Regions from separate parts of the Nonomuraea sp. NPDC050786 genome, predicted to be linked through region 2. Evidence: predicted binding sites of a transcription regulator. Region 2 holds the regulator's gene; each other region holds the start of a gene.
The links. The regulator HrcA, encoded in region 2, represses chaperone genes, less so after heat shock. The targets are predictions, from matches to a motif close to TTGGCACTCTCNNNNNGAGAGTGCCAA.
Positions count from the first base shown of each region.

Region 1: the regulator HrcA is predicted to act here: its motif matches at 2,003-2,029, upstream of AB0H84_RS06140 (DNA starvation/stationary phase protection protein).
Region 3: the regulator HrcA is predicted to act here: its motif matches at 3,485-3,511, upstream of groES (co-chaperone GroES).

Region 1 is NZ_JBFAHJ010000002.1:379,425-384,718, forward strand. It holds gene AB0H84_RS06130 (TetR/AcrR family transcriptional regulator) at 1-260, shown strand, start outside; gene AB0H84_RS06135 (alkaline phosphatase PhoX) at 261-1,283, opposite strand; gene AB0H84_RS06140 (DNA starvation/stationary phase protection protein) at 1,460-1,927, opposite strand; gene AB0H84_RS06145 (MerR family transcriptional regulator) at 2,039-3,361, shown strand; gene AB0H84_RS06150 (VIT domain-containing protein) at 3,358-5,294, shown strand, end outside.
Region 2 is NZ_JBFAHJ010000012.1:107,257-112,550, forward strand. It holds gene AB0H84_RS22950 (SigE family RNA polymerase sigma factor) at 1-382, shown strand, start outside; gene AB0H84_RS22955 (hypothetical protein) at 379-1,023, shown strand; gene AB0H84_RS22960 (16S rRNA (uracil(1498)-N(3))-methyltransferase) at 1,031-1,756, opposite strand; gene dnaJ (molecular chaperone DnaJ) at 1,758-2,897, opposite strand; gene hrcA (heat-inducible transcriptional repressor HrcA) at 2,909-3,922, opposite strand; gene AB0H84_RS22975 (hypothetical protein) at 4,393-4,881, shown strand; gene AB0H84_RS22980 (DUF3097 domain-containing protein) at 4,899-5,294, shown strand, end outside.
Region 3 is NZ_JBFAHJ010000030.1:102,521-107,814, reverse strand. It holds gene AB0H84_RS40255 (hypothetical protein) at 154-1,989, opposite strand; gene AB0H84_RS40250 (class I SAM-dependent methyltransferase) at 2,175-3,371, opposite strand; gene groES (co-chaperone GroES) at 3,598-3,912, shown strand; gene groL (chaperonin GroEL) at 3,984-5,294, shown strand, end outside.

The DNA.
Region 1 (5,294 bases), on a different contig from region 2:
CGCTGCTGTACGGGACGGCGACGGGCGATCAGCTGGCCGCGGCGTCGCAGCGTCTCCACGCCGACATCTCCCGGCAGGTCGCCGCCATGCTGCGCCGCCGCTCCCCCGGCCTGCCGGAGGAGCGCGCGGCGCTGATGGGGACGATGGCGGTGGCCATGGTGAAGGCGGTGATGCCGCTGGTGACCTCCGCGCCGCCCGAGCGCGGCGCGGAGCTGGTGGCGGAGCTGAAGGTCATGCTGGTGCGCTATCTGACCGCTTGATCAGGCGCGGAACGGCCCCGCCACCTCGAACGTGTGGCCCTCGGCGCGGCCGCGCCTGGCCGAGAAGTAGAGCCGCTCGCCGCCCGGCGAGAAGGCCAGCCCGGTCAGCTCCGCCCCTGGGCGCCCCTCGAGCCTGAGGAACGGCGTGACCGCGCGGTCGGGGGTGATGACGTCGATCTCCGTCGTCTCCCTGGCCACGTACAGGTCGCCCGAGGGAGCGGCGGTGATGGCGCGCACGCCCTCGCAGAGCCGGTCGAGCGTGGCGGTCTGCGCGTCGTAGGCCCACAGGCCCGTGTCGCCCTTGGTGGTGAAGTAGCACACGCCGCCCGCGTAGTGGCAGCCGTCGCCGCCGTCGAAGTGGCGGGCGTCCTCGACCTGGTGGCGGGCCGCCGTGACCAGGGCCGCCGGTGACGGCACCGCCTGCCAGCGCCCCGCCGAGCACAGGACCTCGAGCGTGCCCTCCGTCAGGTCGCCCCAGTCGCCGGGCCTGAACCGGTAGAAGCAGCCGTCGGGCTCGTCCTCGGTCATGTAGATCACGCGCCGCTCCGGGTCGCAGGCGGCGGCCTCGTGCCTGAAGCGGCCCATGGCCAGGCGGGGGCGCGCGGCCCGCGCGCCGTAGGGGTCGCACTCGAAGACGCGGCCGCGGTCGCCGAGCTCGCACGACAGCCAGGTGTGCCACGGCGTGGCGCCACCCGCGCAGTTGAGGTCGGTGCCCGACAGGATGCGGTACGCGTCGCCGACCGTGCCGTCGGGCCGGAAGCGCAGCGCCGAGGCGCCGCCGAGCAGCGGGAGCTCGGAGTTGGACACGTAGATCCAGCCGGCGCCGTCGGGGAAGCAGGCGCCGCCGTCGGGAGCGGCGTGCCAGGTCAGCCCGGCGACCTTCTGGCCCGAAGTGGCCACCACCCTGCCGGTGAAGCCGGCGGGCAGCGCGAGGCCGTCCGCGCCCGGCAGGCCGAGCGGACCGTACGGGCTGGTGCCGCCCCGCCAGAGCGGGCCCGTGCGGAGGAGAGTCTTGTGGGACATCGTGGGGCCTCCCTCTAGGTGCCACGCTAGTCGACCGCACCGACATGAATGACAGGGACTCGCGACATCAAACTCTGCGCAAACGTGCTGCCGTCCGGCGTGCCGAAGCCCGGGGCCCCGAACGGGCTCCCGGGCTTTCCGGCAGGTCAGGTCAGTGCGGATCAGGCCCGTGCGGATCAGGCCATGGCCTGGAACATCCAGTGCTGCTTGTCGATGTCCTGCGCCACCGCGATGAGCAGGTCCTGACTGACCGGGTCGGCCTCCTCGGTCGTCCGGACACGCTCGTGCATCCGCTTGCTGACGCCGTCCAGAAGGCCGGTGATCATCGCCACCACCTTGCCGTCCTCCAGCCAGCCGGACTCCGGCTGCTGGAGCTTCGTGGCCCTGGCGACCGTGGCGGAACGGCCGTCCGGGTTGGCGCCGATCGCGACGGCGCGTTCTGCGACGGTGTCCATGTGCGTTCTGGCCAGGTCGGTGAGCTCGTCGAGCTGGAGATGGATCGAGCGGAAGTGCGGGCCGATGAGGTTCCAGTGTGCTTGCTTGGCGACCAGCGAGAGGTCGATGAGATCGACCAGGGCGCCCTGCAGAGCCTCCGCGACGGTGTTCTTGGCCTCGCCCGCAAGGGGGCCGGTAATCACAGCCATGTCGCATTCCTCCCCTGTAAGTAGGACTTTCCCTATTTAGAACGACAACGACCGAGCGGGCATTCCATGCTGTTGTTGACAGTGTAATAATGACAGTGTCATGGTGGAGGTATGAGCGACACCTGGACCATCGGCGAACTGGCCGAGCACGCGGCGCGCGCCCTGCGCAGCGGCGCGGCACCTGCCAACGGCCGGGTCCGCGACGTGCCCGGAGAGCGGCTGATCAGGTGGTACACGACGATCGGCCTGGTGGACCCGCCTCTGACCAGGCGTGGCAGGATCGCCCAGTACGGCCGGAGACACCTGCTGCAGCTCGTGGCCGTCAAGCGCCTGCAGGCGGCCGGCCACTCGATCGCCCAGATCCAGGCGGCCCTGACCGGCGCCACGGACCGCATGCTGGAGGCCACGGCCGGTCTGGCCCCCGCCCCCGGCTCACCGGACGGGCCCTCCCACTCCAGCCCGGGACCCATGACGTCGAGCGACGCGCTGGGACCTGACATCGCCGTCGGGCCGGGCGCCACCCCGAGACCGGCCGCCGCTCCGAGGCCGGACACGACACCTCGGGCGGACGCGGCGCCCAGCACCGGTGGGGCGGCTTGGCTGGAGGACGCGCTGCACGGCGAGGCGCCGCTGAGGCACGGGCCGGCGGCCGCCTACCACGCGAGGCCGGAAGCCGACGCCACGCACGACGGCACCGGTGCCACGCACGCCGATCCGCGACGCGACACCCGCGCCGCTCACGACGGCGCCGGACCGGGCACCGATGCCCGAACGGACGATGCAGGCGCTGCTACCGGCACCGATGCCGAGCGTGGCAGCGCCGCAGGCAAGCACAGCACCGTCGAGCGCCGGGATGCCCAGCACGGTGCGACCGAGCGGCGCGCGACTGAGCGCGACACCGCCCAGCCCGACGCGCCCGACCCCAGCGCGGCTCAGCGCGACACCACCCAGCCCGACGCGCCCGAGCGCAGCGCGGCTCAGCCTGACCCCGCCCAGCCTGACGCGACGGAGCGCAGTGCGGCCGAGCTTGATGCGATGTGGGCCGATGACGACGTGGCACAGGCCACGACCGGCGCCGAGTACCCCGGAGACGGCGCAGCGCGGGCCGGTGGGGAGCACACCAGGGGGCGGTTCTGGGCTGATCGGCACGGGCAGGCGGCCGCACGGGCTCCGGGGGCGGCCGGTCAAGGGACTACTGGTCAAGGGACTACTGGTCAAGGGACTACTGGTCAAGGGACAACTGGTCCATGGGCTCCCGGTCAAGGGGCGGCCCACGAGGGACCGGCTGCCCCGGTGGTCACAGGGGTCAGGCTGGCGGACGGGGTGCGGCTCGTGCTGGACGCGGGCCGGGTCCCCTCCGAGGAGGACGTTCAGGCGGTGCTCGCGGCGGCGGCGCCGCTGCTCGCGGTGCTCGAAGAGAGGGAACTCAGATGAACATCACTTCGCTGGAGCCCGCACGGTGCCTGCCGGTGCCGGAGGCCGGGTTCGGCGCGCTGCGGACGGAACGCGGCAACCTGCCGCTGGAGAGCGTGGACGTGGCCGCCGACATCTCAGGGCTCATCGCCGGGGTCGAGGTCACGCAGGGGTTCAGGAACCCGTTCGACGTCACGCTCGAGGCCACGTACGTCTTCCCGCTGCCTGACAGGGCGGCCGTCACCGCGTTCAGGATGGAGGCCGACGACCGGGTCGTCGAGGGCGTGCTGAAAGAGCGCGCCCAGGCCAGGGCCGACTACGACCAGGCGCTGCGCGAGGGCAGGCGGGCGGCGATCGCCGAGGAGGACCGGCCCGACGTGTTCACGATCAGGGTGGGCAACATCCTGCCCGGCGAGCGCGTCTCGGTCAGGCTGACCATGAGCCAGCCGCTGCCGTACGAGGACGGCGCGGCCACGTTCCGCTTCCCGCTGGTCGTGGCCCCGCGCTACATCCCGGGCAGCCCCATCGACGGCCCGCCCGTCGGCGACGGGGCCGCGCCCGACACCGACGCCGTGCCCGACGCGTCCCGGATCAGCCCGCCCGTCCTGCTGCCCGGCTTCCCCGACCCCGTGCGCCTGTCGCTGCGCGCGACCGTGGACGCGGCCGGGCTCGAGCTGCGCGAGCTGGCCTCCAGCCTGCACGTGGTCGAGGAGGAGGGCGACACGGTACGGCTGCGCCCGGGCGAGCGGCTCGACCGCGACTTCATCCTGCGGATGTCGTTCGACGCGTCCACGTCGCTGCAACTGGACGGGCGCGGGACGTTCGCGCTCACCGTCGTGCCGCCGCCGCTTCAGTCCACGCGCACGCCGCGCGACCTGGTGCTGGTGCTCGACCGCTCGGGCAGCATGGGCGGCTGGAAGATGGTCACCGCGCGCAGGGCCGCCGCCCGCATCGTCGACACGCTGACCGAGCAGGACAGGTTCGCGGTGCTGACGTTCGACTCCGTGGTGGAGGAGGCGTTCGAGGGGCTGGTGGAGGCGTCGGACCGCAACCGGTACCGCGCCGTCGAACACCTCGCCCGCGTGGACGCCCGGGGCGGCACCGAGCTGCTGGAGCCGCTGCGCCGGGCCATCGCGCTCCTAGGCTCCCGCGACGGGCGCGAACGCGTCGTGGTGCTGGTCACCGACGGCCAGGTGGGCCACGAGGACCAGATCCTGGAGCAGGTCGGCGGCGCGCTGTCGGCGATGCGCGTGCACACGGTCGGCATCGACCGCGCCGTGAACGCCGGCTTCCTCGGCCGCCTCGCCGGGCTCGGCGCGGGCCGGTGCGAGCTGGTCGAGTCGGAGGACCGGCTGGACGCCGCCATGGAGCAGATCCACCGCAGGATCGGCGCTCCCCTGGTGACCGACCTCTCGCTCAAGGGCCTCGACGTCGAACCCGGCACGGTCACCCATCTGGGGTCGATCTTCCCCGGGGTGCCGCTGCGCGTGTACGGGCGCTGTCGCGAGGGCTCCTCGCTGACCGTACGCGGGATGGCCGCGGACGGGCCGTGGGAGGAGCAGGTCACGGGCGTGACGGTGGACAGTCCGGCCATCCGCGCCGTCTGGGCCCGCGCGCACCTGCGCGAGCTCGAGGACCGGTACGCCATGGGCGAGCACGACCTGGAGCCCAGGATCGTACGGACCTCGCTCGAGTACGGCGTGCTCTGCCGTTTCACCGCGTACGTGGCGATCGACACCAGGCAGGTCGCCGAGGGCGCTCCGGAACACCGCGTCATCCAGCCGGTCGAACCACCGAGCGGTTGGGAGCCGCCGCAGGCCCCGCCGATGATGGGCTTCACGGCGCGCGCGGCGGTGATGGCCGCCCCGCCGATGGGCGCCCAGCGGATGCATCTCCCGCAGCCGGGCCTCGGCGACCTGGATCAGGGGCTGCTGGCCGGTGGCCCGGCCGGGGC
Region 2 (5,294 bases):
GGACGCGTTCGTCGCCATCCATGGCGCCTGGCGTAGGCTGCGCGACCCGGACAAAGCTCTCGCCTACCTCCGTCAATCCGTCGTCAACCGGTCCCGTTCCGTGCTGCGTCACCGCGCGGTCGTCGAGAAGTACGCTCCCAAGGGCCTGCCCGACGCCCCGAGTGCCGAGAACGGCGCGATCGGCGAACTGGAACGCTCCGCTGTCATCGAGGCGTTACGGGCCCTGCCCACCCGTCAGAGAGAAGCACTGGTTCTGCGGTACTACGGTGATCTGTCCGAAGCTGAGATCGCCCACGCGATGGGCATCAGCAAGGGCGCGGTCAAGAGCCACACCGCACGTGGCATGGCCGCACTGCGATCCGTTCTGGAGAAAATGTCATGACCCAGCCCCCCGACGAGCACGGCGATCTCCTGCGCCGTGCGCTCCGAGCGGAGGCGGACGCGGTCGTGCCCTCGCCGGACGGACTGGAGATCATCCGCGCCCGCATCGAACGGCGCGGTGTCCGTAATCTGTTCTGGTGGCGCGCGGGCGCGGCCGCCGCCAGCGCCGTCCTGGTGGCGGGAACGATCGTGATGGCCGTCCCCCAGTTGCGCACGCAGATCATCAACTCGCAACCCGTGGAGAACGACACCTCCAGGGTCCCGTCCAACTCCTCCACCACGCGCTCCCAGGAACCGCCGCCGCCGTCCAGGCAGCCGACCCACGACCAGCACCCCGTCGTGGTTCCCGACGTCTCCAAGAGCCCGACGCCCCGGCCCTCGAAGCGGGCGGAGTCGACCAGCAGGCCGTCGCCGACCCCCACCCCGACTCCGACCGCGTGCCCGACGACCCAGGCCGAGCAGGCCGACCCGCCGTCCGACTGCCCCTCGGTCTCGCCCACTCCGTCGCCGACGCCGCCGGCGGAGGACACGCTGCAGCCCACGACGTGCCCGGTCGATGAGTGCCCGCCCGACGACGACATCACCGAGACCCCCGCCGACGTGGCCAGCCCGTTGGTGGACGCCTCCCACACGACGCCCTGAAAGGGCTTTACCAGCGTCCGGTACGTGTGAGCAGCACGGAGGCCGCCGCCACCCCCGCCGTGGACGTACGCAGCACCGTCGGCCCCAGCAGCACGGGCACCGCCTTGGCCGCCCGGAACCCGGCCAGCTCCGCCTCCGAGACGCCGCCCTCCGGCCCCACGACCACCACGATGTCGCCCGACGCGGGCAGCGCCACGCCGGACAGCGGCTCCGCCGCCTCCTCGTGCAGGACCAGCCCCAGCGCCGCGCCCGCCAGCAGGTCCTCGACCCGGGCGGTGGTGGCGGGCTCCGTCACTTCGGGCAGGTGGAACCGGCGGGCCTGCTTGCCCGCCTCGCGGGCGGTGGAGCGCCAGCGATGCAGCGCCTTGGCGACCTTGTCGCCCTTCCACTGGGTGATGCTGCGCGAGGCAGCCCACGGCACGATGACGTCGACGCCCGCCTCGGTCATCATCTCGACCGCCAGCTCGCCCCTGTCGCCCTTGGGCAGCCCCTGGACGACGACCAGCCGCGGCTCGGGCGGCTCGACCTCGTAGCGGCGCAGGACGTCGAGCCGGAGTGAGTCCTTCAGCGCCTCGCGCACGACGCACTCGGCGACCGTGCCGGCGCCGTCCGTCAGATCGACCCGCTCACCGGCTCGCAGGCGGCGCACGGAGGCCGCGTGCCGCCCCTCGGGACCGGCGAGCGTCAGCTCGGGACCGTCCAGCTCCTCGGACAGGAACACCGGGACGGTCACGTCACCTGCCGTTGAAGGCGTCGCGCAGCCGGGAGAAGAAGCCCTGCTGGCCGGGGGCGAACTTGCCCGGCGGCCGCTCCTCGCCCCGCTGCTTGGCGAACTCGCGCAGCAGCTCCTCCTGCGCCGGGTCGAGACGGGTCGGGGTCTCGACGTTGACGTGGATCAGCAGGTCGCCGCGGCCGGACTCGTTGAGCCGCTGCACGCCCCGCCCGAACATGGTGATGACCTGGCCCGACTGCGTGCCCGGGCGGACGTCGACCTCCTCGGAGCCGTCGAGCGTCTCCACCGCCAGGATGGTGCCGAGCGCGGCGGCGGTCATCGGGATCTGCACGGTGCAGTGGAGATCGTCGCCGCGCCGCTCGAAGATCTCGTGAGCACGCTCGACGATCTCCAGGAACAGGTCTCCGGGCGGGCCGCCGCCGGGGCCGACCTCGCCCTCGCCGGCGAGCTGGATGTGGGTGCCGTCCTCGACGCCCGCGGGGATGCGGACCTTGATCGTACGGCGGGTGCGCACCCGGCCGTCGCCGGAGCACTCCTGGCAGGGGTGGCGGATGATGGTGCCGAACCCGCCGCACTGCGGGCACGGCCGCGAGGTCATGACCTGGCCCAGGAACGACCGGGTGACCTGGGAGATCTCGCCGCGCCCGCTGCACATGTCGCAGGTGTCGGGATGCGTGCCGGGCGCCGCGCCCGCCCCGTGGCAGACCTCGCAGAGCACGGCCGTGTCGACGACCAGCTCGCGGGTGGTGCCGAACGCCGTCTCGCGCAGGTCGAGCTCGACCCGGATGGTGGCGTTGCGGCCCCTGCGGGCACGCGAGCGCGGCCCCCTGGCGCCCGTGGCGGTGCCGAAGAAGGCGTCCATGATGTCGCTGAACGGGAAGCCCGCTCCGAAGCCGCCGGCACCCGCGCCTGCTCCCGCTCCGCCGAACGGGTCGCCACCCAGGTCGTACATCTGGCGCTTGTTCGGGTCGGACAGCACCTCGTAGGCCTGCGTGATCTCCTTGAACCGCTCCTGGGTCTCAGGATCGGGGTTCACGTCGGGATGCAGCTCGCGGGCCAGGCGGCGGTACGCCTTCTTGATCTCGTCCTGACTGGCGTCACGGCGCACCCCGAGGGTGGCGTAGTAGTCGCTGTTTGCCACTTATCGACCTCTTATGATGCAGCCAGGATCTGGCTGACGTAGCGTGCCACCGCGCGCACGGCGCCCATCGTAACCGGGTAGTCCATCCTGGTCGGTCCCAGCACGCCGAGCCGGGCCAGCTGGTTGTCGCCAGAACCGTATCCGGTCGCGACGATGGATGTCCCCCGCAGGTAGGGGTTTTCGGAGCCGATGCGCACGGTGAGCGCGGACGGGGTGTCGTTGGTAGTCTCGCCAAGCAGCCGCATGAGCACGACCTGCTCCTCCAGCGCCTCGAGCACGTCGCGCAGGCCGGTCGTGAAGTCGGCGCCCGCGAGGTTCGCCGCGCCGGCGAACACGATCTTCTCGTCGTGCCGCTCGACCAGCGTCTCCAGCAGCACCGACAGGATCGTGGCCGCCGCGGGCCGGTCTTCGACAGGCAGCCGCTCGGGCATGTCGGCGACGAGCTCGGGCACGTTGCTCAGGCCGCAGCCGTCGAGGGAGGCGTTGAACACCGCGCGCAGGTGGGCGATGCGGGTGTCATCCACGGCCTCGGGCAGCTCGATCACCCGCTGCTCGACGCGGCCGGTGTTGGTGATCAGCACGAGCATGACCCGCCGCTCGTTGAGCGGCACCAGCTCGACGTGCCTGACCGTCGAACGCGTCAGCGTCGGGTACTGCACGACCGCCACCTGCCTGGTCAGCTGCGCGAGCAGCCGGACCGTGCGGGTGACCACGTCGTCGAGGTCGACCGCGCCCGCGAGGAACGTCTCGATCGCCCTGCGCTCGGCCGCCGACAGCGGCTTGACCTGCGAGAGCCGGTCGACGAACAGGCGGTAGCCCTTGTCCGTCGGCACGCGGCCCGCGCTGGTGTGCGGCTGGGTGATGTAGCCCTCCTCCTCCAGCGCGGCCATGTCGTTCCTGACCGTCGCCGGGGAGACCTTCAGGTTGTGGCGCTCGGCGAGCGCCTTGGAGCCCACCGGTTCGTTGGTGGACACGTAGTCTTCGACAATGGCGCGGAGCACCGCCAGCTTCCGATCGTCGAGCACGTGCTCACCTCCTGCCTCTGCCATTCGAGGAACGCAACCATCTAGCACTCTGTGTTCCTGAGTGCCAAGTGTACGGCTCTCGCCCACAAGGTGCGATAACAGCAAGTCGCAACCTGGCTCCTAGCTTCTTACAAGGGGCAAGTACCACACTTGCCGACATGAGCGACAATTCACCCCCTCCGCCTTACGGCCCGCAGCCCGGCTCCCAGCCGGGTTACGGCCCTCAACCCGGGTCCCAGCCCGGTTACGGCCCTCAGCCCGGGTCCCAGCCGGGCTACGGGCCACCTCCGCCGCAGTACGGGCCTGCGCCGCAGTACGGCCCGCCACCGCAGTACGGCCCGCCGTCTCAATACGGCCCACCTCCTCAGTACGGACAATACGGCCAACAACCCCAATTTCCCCCTCGAATCGACTCGAAAGCCATCAAGCCGCGCCTGTGGTGGATCGGACTGGTCTGGGGCATCTTCGTCGTGTGCGCGATCGCCGGTGTCGTGGTGTTCTCCACGGGCCTGGTGAACAGCGTGAGCGACCTGGCCCCGAACAGGACATTCGCGTCCGGCGAACGCGTGACGATCCCGGTCGACCCGGCGGACCGGCCCGCGATCTACCTGTCCAGCGACACGCAGGTCAACTACGTGTGCGAGATCTCCAGCCCGGCCAAGCTCGCCAAGACCGCGGGCACGCAGAAGGTCACGTCCGGATCCGTCACCTGGGTGGAGCTCTTCGTGGTCAACGCCCCGTCCAAGGGCGACTACCAGCTCATCTGCACCACCCCGGAGCAGGCCGACGTGCGGTACGGCGTGGGCCGCCCGCTGGCCTCGGCCGCGGGCGGCATCGCCGGCGGGGTGGCCGCGCTCCTCCTGATCCCGGGCGCGGGGCTGCTCGTCGCCGTCATCGGCACGGTCGTCGTCCTGGTACGCCGTAGCGGCGCGCGCAAGCGCCTTGCGGTCGCCGGGTGATTTGCTACGGTCCCCGTGTGTACGAGGGCGATGTGCTGGCGGGAAATTGGCGGCGGCCGGGGAAGGGCAAGATCCCCCACGTGCCTGCCGAGTTGGACCTGGTCGTGGAGGACGCCGACAGCGGCTTCTGCGGCGCGGTGGTGGCCTGCGACAAGGAGGCCGTGACGCTCGAAGACCGGTTCGGCAAGCGCCGCCTGTTCCCGCTCGCGCCCGCCGCGTTCCTGCTGGAGGGCAAGCCCGTGACGCTGGTACGCCCGGCGGCGGCCCCCGCGGCCCCCCGGCGCAGCGCGTCCGGCTCGATCGCCGTGGAGGGGCTGCGGGCGAGGGTCGCGAGGGAGAGCCGGATCTACGTGGAGGGCGTGCACGACGCCGCCCTGGTCGAGAAGATCTGGGGCCATGACCTGCGGGTAGAG
Region 3 (5,294 bases), on a different contig from region 2:
GTCGGGCTCGCGTCGGGTGCTGTGGTGTCCGGTCGGGCTTTCGTCGGGTGTTGCTGTGTCCGGTCGGGGCTCACGTTGGGCGCTGCCGTGGCGGGGGGACGCTCCCCGCGAGGCGGAGCGTGGGATGCCCCGCCTCGCCTCTGTGGGCCTGCCTCAGTCCTTGGAACGGCTCGGGCGTAGGAGAGCCTCGGCCAGGGCCAGCATGGTCTCCTCAAGGGCGCCCAGGCGCTTGGTGAGGTCGTCGGCCGCCGGCTGCACGATGCCGGTGACCGTCTCGGCGAGCTGGTCGCGGTCGGGGCGGGAGGTGACGAGCTCCGTGAGGGCGTTCGTGGCGGCGGCGAGGCGCTCCGCCTGGTCTCCCGCGTGCGTCTGGAGCAGCTCGCCCTGGGTGGCCAGGGTGGCCGGAAGCTGTCCCATGCGCTCGCTGACGGCCTCGATGCGGTCGTCGAAGGTCTCCAGGTGCGCGCCGGTCTGCTCGGCGCGGGCGGCCAGGCCGTTCATGCGGGTGTCGATGCCGTCGAAGCGGCTGCTCAGGTGCTCCTCGGCCTCGATCAGCCGCTCGTCTATGGCGTCGATCTGGGTGTCGAGCTTGTTGAAGCGGCCCTCGTTGCGGGTGGCCGTCTCGTTGAGCCGCTGGTCGGCCGTCACCATGCGCTCGTCGAGCGCGGTGAAGCGGGCGTCGATGCGTACGTCGAGGGCGTCGAACCTGTCGTCGTGGCGGCCCAGGTGGCCGTCCACCGTGCCGAGTCGCTTGTCGACCCCGCTGAGCTGGCTGTCCACGGACGTGAGCCGTTTGTCGACCCCGACCATCCTGCCGTCGATCCCGTCGAGCCTCGTGTCGATGTCGGCCAGGCACTCGTCGGCGGACTCCAGCCGGCTGTCGAACCCGGTGAGCCTGGAGTCGAGGCCCATGAGCTTGCCCTCCACCCGGTCGAGCCGGGCGTCCACGCCGCTGAGCCTGGCGCTCAGGCGCTGCTCGCTCTCGCCCAGTTGGACCGCGAGGTGCTGGTCGGCCTCGTCGAGCCTGGTGGTGAGGCGCAGCTCGACGTCGGACAGGAGACAGGAGAGCTGGTCGTCGGAGTCCTTGAGGCGGCCGGCGAGCCGCTCGTCCGCCTCGACGAGGCTGGTGGCCAGGCGCTGGTCGGTCTCGTCCATCCGGGCGGTGAGCCGTTCGTCGGTCTGGTCGAGCCGGGCCGTGAGCTGCTGGTCGGTCTGGTCGAGCCGGGCCGTGAGGTGCTGGTCGGCGTGGTCGAGTCGCGCGGTCAGGCGCTGGTCCGTCTCGTCGAGTCTCGTGCTCAGGCGCCGATCGGTCTCGTCCAGGCGCGTGGCGAGATGCTCGTCCTGCTCGTTCAGCCGGACCGTCAGCTGCTCGGACAGGTCGCCGACCACGACCTCCACCCGGTCGGTACGGGTGGTCAGCTCGGCCATCGACTTGTCGAGCCTGGTGAAGCGGCTGGCGGCGGCCTCCATGCTGGAATTGAGGGTGGCCAGCTTGGCGGCGAAGTCGGACATTCCCCTCGTAATGCCATCGGTGGTGTCGAGCACCGATTGCAGGCGGTTGAGGGCTTCCTCCACGCTGTCGCCCACTGTGCCGAGGTCGGCCCAGAGGTTCGGCAGCTCGGCTACGGGGGCGACGCGGGCGTCCACGTGGCCCACCTTCTCCCCGACGGCGTCCACGTGGTCGCGCACCGCCTCCACGTGCTGGGCCAGCCCCTCCGCCCACATCGGCGGCTTGGCGGCGAGGTCGTCGAGCCGTCCGCTGACCGCATGCAGCGTGCCGCTGAGGCCGCCGAGCTCGCGCTCGCGCACCTCCCGCAGCAGCCACTCCATGCCTTCGAGTCGCTGGCGGATCTCGTCCAGCACTGCCCCCTGTGTGCGCTGCTCGTACACGTGATCCTGCGCGGCACGCGCGAGCAGATCCCGCATCCTCTCCGAGATGCCGGATTGGCCTCCTGCCTGGAGAAGGGTGGTGTGGTTGGAATGGTCCACCGAAAGCTCCTTTGGCTCGCCGACGGTCTGCCGCGCAGCGGTGGGGATAGGTCCGATTTGCAGATGGAAGCGAGAACACGGGTAACCGCATCAGGGGGAGAACTCCCGCCCGCCCACCTTAGTCCTTCGATCAAGGTCAGGACGCGGCGAATGGAAAGATCGTGGGTAACGGAAAAATGCCCGGTTTAGGCAGGTGGGGCAGCATCGCAGATGATGACTGACGGCTTATCAATGATCCGGGTAAGGATGATTACCGCGGACTTTTCGCCATTCAGCCGTAGGTCCGATCTGAGGCGTTCGATGTCGACGGCGGAGCCGCGCTTCTTGATGGTGACATTCCCGATTCGCCGCTCGCGGAGCAGCGCTCGCAGCTTTTTCAGCGAGAACGGGATGACGTCCGAAATTTCATATCTGGCCGCCCATGGGGTGTCGATCGGTTCGTCCCCGGTGATGTAGGCGATCAACGGGTCGAGCAGGCGCCCGCCCACGATTTCGGACACCTCGCCCACGAGGTGCGCCCGGATGGCCGCGCCGTCCGGCTCGTAGACGTACCTGCCGACCGGGCCGACCTGGGCCTCGGCTCCCGTCGCAGTCAGCGTGTGCCCGCCGGGGAGCAGGGTGGCGCGCCGCGTCGCCCCCTGGAAGCCGGTCCAGAGCGCGGCCTCCTTGACCTCGCCCTTGTACGAGACCCACTCGGCCTCGGCGCCGTCCGGGATGAACTCGTACGGGATGCCCGGGGCGACCTTGACGCACGCGCGGGAGGCCCTGGAGACCAGGTCGAGCACCACCGGCCAGGGCGGGGAGTAGGCCATGGGATCGAATGTCCTGCCCCTGCTCGTCCGCCTGGCCGGGTCGGCGAACAGCACGTCGTACGCCTCCGGCCTGACCCCGGCCGCGTCCGCCACGGACACCGTCACCCTGTCGCCCAGCCCGAGCGCCTCGGCGTTGGCCCTGGCCACGGCGGCGGTCAGCGGGTCGGTGTCCACGGCGGCCACGGCACAGCCGGCGCGGGCCAGCGCGAGGAAGTCGCCGCCGATGCCGCAACACGCGTCCACCACGCTGGGCGGATCCGGCCATGACGCGATCAGGCGGCGGACGCGGTGCTCGGCGACCTCCGCCCGGGTGGACTGCTCCACGCCGTGCGGCGTGAAGTACATCCGGCCGGCGTCCTCGCCGAACTTGGCCCTGGCGCGCTCCCTCAGCCCGGCCTGGGTCAGCGCGGCGGAGGTGAGGGCGGGGTCGTACGTCTTGCGCAGCTTTGTGGCGGCGGCGACCGGATCGGCCCCTGCCAGCTCCCCGGCCTCCGCGAGGGCCCGCTGCCCGCGCGGGGTCAGCAACTCCTTGAAGGCGTCGAGGTCCACATCACCCGACGTTAGTGCCATGCCCGGGCAGGTTGGGCCGCGGGCGTACTGTGGGAAAGAGCAGTTGGGGTGCTGATCGCTCTCAGCAGACGCGTTCGTGTTGACTGTCAAGCCCCTCTTGCATATGTTTCCTGTTGGCACTCTCCCCTTGAGAGTGCCAACGTGCGACGAGGCAGGTCTGACACCCGCGACGGCAGGCCCAGCTGGTCGCCTCTTCTAGATCATTCAAATCTGAAGGGGAGGTCCGATCGTGACGACCGCCACTAAGGTTCCCGTTAAGCCGCTCGGCGACCGCATCGTGGTCCAGCCGCTTGAGGCTGAGCAGACCACCGCTTCCGGCCTGGTCATCCCTGACACCGCCAAGGAGAAGCCGCAGGAGGGCAAGGTCCTCGCGGTGGGCCCGGGCAACTGGGATGAGGACGGCGACAAGCGGATTCCGCTCGACGTCTCGGAGGGCGACATCGTCCTCTACAGCAAGTACGGCGGCACCGAGGTCAAGTACGGCGGCGAGGAGTACCTCGTGCTCTCCGCCCGCGACGTTCTCGCGATCATCGAGAAGTAAGCCGGTGTGTCGGGCCCCGGGCGCTCTTGAGGGCGGCCGGGGCTTTCGACGCTAGGAGAGGACTTTCAGCAATGGCGAAGATCCTGGAGTTCGACGAGGGTGCCCGCCGCGCGCTTGAGCGCGGTGTCAACGCCCTCGCGGACGCCGTGAAGGTAACCCTCGGCCCGCGCGGCCGCAACGTCGTCATCGACAAGAAGTTCGGTGCACCGACGATCACGAACGACGGCGTCACCATCGCTCGTGAGATCGAGCTGGAGGAGCGCTACGAGAACCTCGGCGCCCAGCTCGCCAAGGAAGTTGCCACCAAGACCAACGACATCGCGGGTGACGGCACCACCACCGCGACCGTCCTGGCCCAGGCCATGGTCCGCGAGGGCCTGCGCAACGTGGCCGCCGGCGCCTCGCCCCTGTCGCTCAAGCGCGGCATCGACAAGGCCGCCAAGGAGATCAGCGACAAGCTGCTCGCCAGCGCCCGCCCGGTCGAGGACAAGAAGGAGATAGCCAACGTTGCGACGATCTCCGCCCAGGACGCGCAGATCGGCGACCTGATCGCCGAGGCGTTCGACAAGGTGGGCAAGGACGGTGTGCTCACCGTCGAAGAGTCCAACGCCATGGGCATGGAGCTCGAGTTCACCGAGGGCATGCAGTTCGACAAGGGCTACGTGTCGCAGTACATGGTGACCGACCCCGAGCGGATGGAGTCCGTCCTCGAGGACGCCTACATCCTGCTCACCCAGGGCAAGATCTCCTCCATCGCGGACTTCCTGCCGCTGCTGGAGAAGATCGCCCAGACGAAGAAGCCGCTGCTCGTGGTCGCCGAGGACGTCGAGGGCGAGGCCCTGGCCGTCCTGGTCACCAACAAGATCCGCGGCACGTTCACCTCCGTCGCGGTCAAGGCCCCCGGCTTCGGTGACCGCCGCAAGGCGATGCTGCAGGACATGGCCATCCTCACCGGCGGCCAGGTCGTCAGCGAGGAGGTCGGCCTCAAGCTGGAGCACGTCGGTCTCGAGGTGCTCGGCCAGGCCCGCCGCGTCGTCGTGACGAAGGACAACACCACCATCGTCGACGGCGCCGGTGACGCGCAGGCCATCGAGGACCGCGTCAAGGAGATCAGGCTCGCCATCGAGCAGTCCGACTCCGACTGGGACCGCGAGAAGCTGCAGGAGCGCCTGGCCAAGCTCGCCGGCGGTGTGTGCGTGCTGCGTGTCGGCGCCGCCACCGAGGTGGAGCTGAAGGAGAAGAAGCACCGCCTCGAGGACGCGATCTCCGCGACCCGCGCCGCGATCGAGGAGGGCATCGTCTCCGGCGGTGGCTCCGCGCTCATCCACGTCTCCAAGGGCCTCGACGACCTCGGCCTGTCGGGCGACGAGGCCACGGGTGTC